2 regions of the Paenibacillus baimaensis genome follow, and region 2 is predicted to be linked to the other one. Evidence: predicted binding sites of a transcription regulator. Region 2 holds the regulator's gene; the other holds the start of a gene.

Region 1 (3,217 bases), on a different contig from region 2:
TTCGAGAATGCCAAGAAGAACGCACCATGTATTATTTTTATCGATGAGATCGATGCTGTAGGTCGTCAGCGTGGCGCAGGTTTAGGCGGCGGACATGACGAGCGTGAGCAGACATTGAACCAATTGCTTGTAGAAATGGATGGTTTCGGAGCTAACGAAGGCATTATTATTGTCGCCGCTACGAACAGACCTGATATTCTCGATCCGGCATTACTGCGTCCAGGACGCTTTGACCGTCAAATTACGGTTGACCGTCCAGATGTCAAAGGCCGTGAAGAAGTATTAAAAGTTCATGCTCGCAATAAGCCATTAAATAAAGATGTTAAGCTGGAATCGATTGCGCGTTATACGACCGGATTTACAGGCGCTGATCTGGAGAACCTGTTGAATGAAGCTGCGTTAATCGCCGCCAGACGTAACCGTAAAGATATTTCCATGGGTGAGCTGGACGAAGCTTTTGATCGTGTGGTTGTAGGTACCCAGAAGAAGAATCGTGTTATAAGTGAACGCGAGAAACGTATGGTCGCTTTTCATGAAGCCGGACATACGATTGTCGGATATCATATTGAAAACGCCGATATGGTCCATAAGGTAACAATCATCCCAAGAGGTCGCGCAGGCGGCTATGTGATGATGCTTCCTAAAGAAGGCGAAGACAAGATGATGAATACCAAAACCGAGCTGCTTGACAAGGTAACTGGATTGTTGGCAGGCCGTGTGGCGGAAGAGTTGTTCATCGGACAAATCGGTACAGGTGCCTATAGTGACTTCCAACGTGCGACTGGCATCGTTCGCAAAATGATTATGGAGTATGGTATGAGCGATAAGCTTGGACCGATGCAGTTTGGCAATGTACAGGGGCAAGTATTCCTGGGTCGTGATTTCGGACATGAGCAAAACTACAGTGATGCCATTGCTTACGAAATCGATCAGGAAATGCAAACCATTATCCGCAGTTGCTACGCGAAAGCGAAGGAAACATTGGAGAAATATGCGGATCAAGTACGACTCATTGCCGAGACATTATTGGTAAAAGAGATTCTGGAAAAGGATGAAATTATTCAACTCATCGATAACGGCAGTCTTGATGATGCTTCCGATGTGAGAATTAATATCCAAGGCCAGGAAACAACATCAGAAGCCAATAAGCTTGATTTTGACAAACATCCAATTGAAGAAGATCCGAATAAAGAATCTTAATTTACTGCGTTATACAAGCCGGCGGCATATTCATTGCTGTCGGCTTTGTTATTGCTAACGAGTCAAAAAAACGAGAACTGGACTCAAGCAGAGGGTATACGGAACCTGCTGCCGGATGTGCGAATAATTAGTTCATTTTGCATCTATTTAAGCATTGACACAGCCTGTGATGTTGTGTAAATTAGGTGTAAATCTTTAAACTTTATGTGAACATTTTCACATATTAATATCATTAAACCAATTGCAGCTCAAGAGAAAGGGAGGGTTTCTTATGGAAGCACTGGCATTGGAACGAAAAGAAGATCAAAAGCGCGAGTTAAAAGAACGAATCCTTCAGTTAAAGAAGGAACGTAACGCTATCATATTGGCTCATTATTATCAAAGAGATGAGATTCAGGAAGTTGCTGATTTTCGCGGTGATTCCTTTCTTTTGGCGCAGAAAGCAGCTACTACCGATGCTGACGTCATTGTATTTTGTGGTGTACATTTCATGGGGGAAAGTGCAAAGATACTGGCTCCCACCAAAACCGTGCTGATTCCCGATGAACGGGCTGGCTGTCCGATGGCAGATATGGTTAATGTAGACGGTCTCCGTGCACTTAAGAAACAGCATCCAAATGCTAAAGTTGTTGCTTATATCAATACGTCAGCTGATGTGAAATCAGAAACCGATATATGCTGTACATCGGCAAATGCCATTAAAGTGATCGAGTCGGTAGATTCCGATGAAATTATTTGGGTCCCAGACAAAAACCTGGGTGACTATGTTTCCAAATTTACGGACAAAAAAATGATTATTTGGGAAGGTTACTGCAACACCCATGACATGCTGACCGTTAAAGATGTAGAAGAGATGAGAGCGCAGTACCCCAATGCCAAATTTGTCGTGCACCCGGAGTGTCGTCCTGAAGTGGTTAAACTTGGGGATTTTGTGGGAAGTACTACAGCCATTATCAAATATTGCAAGGAATCAGAGCATCAAGAATTTATAGTAGGTACTGAGGATGGAACCGGGTTTCAATTAAGAGTAGACAGCCCAGACAAAAAGTTTCATTTTGCTACCAAATACCTGGTTTGCCCTAATATGAAAGTGAACAACTTGAAAAAGGTGGTACGCTGTCTGGAAACAATGCAGCCGCAAATTTATGTACCGCCGCATATTGCCGATCAAGCCAGAGCATCCTTGGAGCGCATGCTGCTAGTGAAGTAGCATGCGTTACTCTCTTTGTAGAAGAAAGTGAGCGTACTCATGATACCACGTTATTTAGTAGACTTTGATATCAGCAAGCTGCCTCAAGTTCATACCGATGTTATGGTGATCGGCGCTGGAATCGCCGGTCTTTTTACCGCTATCAAAGCAAGTGAAAAATATAGTGTGCTGATGGTAACGAAAAAATCGCTGCTCGATAGCAACACACGTTATGCTCAAGGTGGAATCGCCGCGGTTATAGCCGATGATGATTCGCCGGATTATCATCTACACGATACTTTGGTAGCTGGAGCAGGGCTGTGCTCTCATGAGGCTGTTGATGTACTGGTGCATGAGGGGCCGGCAGGCGTCAGGGATTTGATCAAGATGGGTACGCAGTTCGATCTGGAGGATGGAGCGTTTGCACTGACCAGAGAAGGAGCTCATAGTCACCGCCGTATTTTACATGCTCACGGGGATGCAACAGGAGCTGAAATCGTAAGATCCTTATCAGAGAAAACGAAGTTGGATCCGAATATTGAGGTTTGGGATGATCATTTTGTTATAGATTTGATAACCGAAAACGGGGAGTGTCTCGGTGCGCTGGTGCAAAAGCCGAGTGGTCAAAGGGTTTTTGTCAAAGCCAACGCAACGATTCTATGTACAGGCGGAGCGGGACAATTATTTCGGTACACTACCAATCCTGATATTGCTACAGGTGATGGGATCGCAATTGCTTACCGTGCAGGAGCACTTATTCAGGATGTTGAATTCATACAATTTCACCCGACAGCACTTTGTTACCCAGGAGCACCACGTTTTCTGATT
Region 2 (3,217 bases):
GATTTCAAGCTAAAAGAAATCTATGAGCGTCTTGAAGAAACAACCGATGCCTGTGAGGATGTAGCCAACATTCTGGATAGCGTCATTATGCGTTATTCGTAAGCTGTGTGAAATCGCTAGGAGGAAATTATGTTAACTACATTAATAATCATTGTTGCTTTGGCGCTCATCTTTGATTTTATCAACGGGTTTCACGATACAGCCAATGCGATTGCTACATCTATCTCTACCAGGGCTCTGACACCCAAATTCGCAATCATCTTTGCATCCGTTTTAAATTTTATAGGTGCGATATATTCCTCCGAGGTTGCCAAAACAGTAGGAGGCAAGGTGGCTAATCCGGCAACCATTCCACATGGCGTCGAAATTTTGATCGCTGCACTGCTAACAGCTATTATATGGAACCTCATTACTTGGTACTACGGGATTCCTTCCTCATCATCGCACACCTTAATCGGAGCTTTGGCAGGCAGCGTGATATCCGGTGCGGGCTTTGCAGCTTTAAACTGGAGTGGCTTCAAAGAAATTGTCATTATCCTGGTCCTTTCGCCAATCATCGCCTTCGCTACAGGCTTTCTGATCATGTGGATCATTCGAAAGCTTATCATTGTAAATGGCAATCAATCGCGATCCAAGATGAATCGGATGTTCCGTTTTTTTCAAATCTTTTCTGCTGGTCTTCTCTCATTGTCCCATGGTGGCAACGACGCACAAAAAGCAATGGGAATTATGGTGTTTGGACTTGTTACTCTTGGCTACCAGACTGATCTGGATGTACCCTTATGGGTCAAAATTTCTGCTGCAACCGCGATGGGCTTAGGTACTTCCATTGGTGGCTACAGAATCATCAAAACGATGGGCAGCCGTCTGCTGAAGATTGAACCGATCAATGGCTTCGCATCCGATTTGAATTCATCGATCATCATTCAAACCTCAACTGCCATTGGCATGCCGTTATCGACCACACATGTTATCTCTTCCTCCATCATAGGAACAGGTACGGTCATGAGATTTCATGATGTTAAATGGGCTACTGTTAGTAAGATGGTTATGACCTGGATTATTACCATTCCGATCTCGATGATACTTTCATTTCTTATCTACAAAATCATTGCTTTATTTGTATAAATCCTCTAACTGCTTAAACATCACAAAAAGACCGTTCAAAAGCTTAAAGCTTTTGAACGGTCTTTTTGTGTGTTTTCATTTTCATACAGGAGCTAAAACTCTTGTCTATGACCCTTACTCTTCATCCAGATAATAAGCAAGGCTTTGCAGCTCCGTAGTGAAATCGGCATGATGAACTCGAATCTCATTAGGCACCTTAATAATGATCGGAGCAAAATTAAGAATGGCTTCTACGCCGCCATCCACAAATTGATTAGCTACATTTTGTGCTTCAAAGGCAGGAACGGTAATGATCCCGATCCTCACCTGCAGACTTCTGATGGTTTCCTTCAGTTCTCCCATAGGTTTAACCTTGAGATTGTTAATGGATTCACCAATCTTCGATTCATGGGCATCAAATATAGCAACAATTTTCATATTATCCCTCAGGTAGGCGTTATAATTGCACAGCGCCCTGCCCAAGTTACCCGCTCCAACCAATGCGACTGGAATGACTTTATCCAACTTCAGAATTTGGCGAATTTTTTCTATCAGATAATCTACATCATAGCCGATTCCTTTTTTTCCAAATTCACCAAAGTAAGCGAGATCCTTACGGATTTGAGCAGGATTCAGATCAAGCTTCTGACCCAAATCCTGTGAAGAAACGGTGTGCACACTTTTTTTACTGAGTTCATTCAAATAGCGTAAATACACAGGGAGTCTTCGAACAACTGCTTCCGATATTTTGATCGTTTTCATACTTCGCTTTCTCCCATCCATTGCTTAATTCTACCCACTAGCTGATTCGTAGGCATATGTTCGATTTTGGGTCCGGGTAGCGAATACAAAAAGTATTTTCCGTAGGTCGAATCAATAACACGCGTATCGTAAATAATGACAATACCTTTATCCTTGGCCGTACGAACGAGACGTCCAAAGCCTTGCTTGAAACGAATGACTGCTTGTGGAACCGATAATTTCATAAAAGGATTCAAATTCAGTTTCTTCAGATTCTCCATCTTTGCTTCAACCAAAGGATGGTTCGGTGGTTGAAAAGGCAAACGAACAATGGCCAGACAAGTTAATGCATCACCGGGAATATCCACACCTTCCCAGAAGCTGCTCGTTCCGAGCAATACACTGGAAGGACTATTCTGGAACAGCCGCGTCAGCTTACTGCGGTTGCTGCTATCTACACCTTGGCCTAATACACCTATACCGAATGGACTCAGTTTCTCTTTTAAAGCCGCGTGGGTTAGCTTCAGCATCCGGTTGGATGTAAATAACACCAGCATACGTCCCTTCGTTTCCAGGGCTACCTCCGCCAGGGATTGAGACAAATTGTCCAGAAAATGCTTATCACCAGAGTTGCTGCGTATGCTGGGAAAATCTCTTGGTATCGCAACCAGCGCTTGCTGACGATAATTGAATGGCGATTGCAATTGGACCGTTTTCAGTTTGGCCTCGGGTTCATTGGTATTCAAGCCTAACTGTTCACATGTATAGTCAAAGGACTTGCCAACTGATAGTGTCGCCGAGGTCATAATCACACTATCCTTAGCTTCGAAGAAATGCTCCTGAAGCATCGGACTGACATCTACAGGTACACTAATAAGCTGAATGGACTTACTCTTGCTTGTTCCCGCTTCAAGCCAGTATACATAGTTATCGTCGGTCAAAGCCATAAAAAAATGAAGATTGTCCCTCAGCCTATACAGTTCCTTCACCGAACCGCTAATATCGGTCACCAAACCCTGTACATCCAGCACTTCCTGCTGGTCCTTTACTTCGTTAAGCACTTTATCCAGCTTTTTCAAAATTTCAGTCAGCTTTAAATACATGTTCTCTTCCAGCACCAGAAGCTTATCCCAGCTTGGTGGTTTGTCATCCTTTTTAAGCCGGTAAACCAATTGTCCGCCTTCAGTTTGCTGGGAAGGGTCAGAACGGGTTGATACCAATTGAAAGAGCAAATCTGTCAATTCATCCCATTCCTCTTTAATCTGCAGCAGAACAGGAAGCATCGCATCCAGAATCTGACTCCACGCAAGCCCCTTTTCGCCGTCTGCCCTGCTCAGCCTTGAGCTTAATATGGGAAGTTGTCCATTAC

The links. Region 2 encodes Rex, which represses fermentation and respiration genes when NADH is low (regulators of the CRP and FNR family bind a similar motif). Its sites were predicted from a motif close to TTGTGAAATATTTCACAA; they were not measured.
Region 1: a site for Rex is predicted at 1,405-1,422, ahead of nadA (quinolinate synthase NadA). Genes of this name have one in related genera too.

The regions. Positions count from the first base shown of each region.
Region 1 is NZ_JAOQIO010000088.1:42,048-45,264, forward strand. Features, by position in the region: gene ftsH (ATP-dependent zinc metalloprotease FtsH) at 1-1,200, shown strand, start outside; gene nadA (quinolinate synthase NadA) at 1,472-2,410, shown strand; gene nadB (L-aspartate oxidase) at 2,450-3,217, shown strand, end outside.
Region 2 is NZ_JAOQIO010000095.1:144,143-147,359, forward strand. Features, by position in the region: gene OB236_RS26845 (DUF47 domain-containing protein) at 1-102, shown strand, start outside; gene OB236_RS26850 (inorganic phosphate transporter) at 130-1,128, shown strand; gene OB236_RS26855 (redox-sensing transcriptional repressor Rex) at 1,243-1,869, opposite strand; gene dinG (ATP-dependent DNA helicase DinG) at 1,866-3,217, opposite strand, start outside.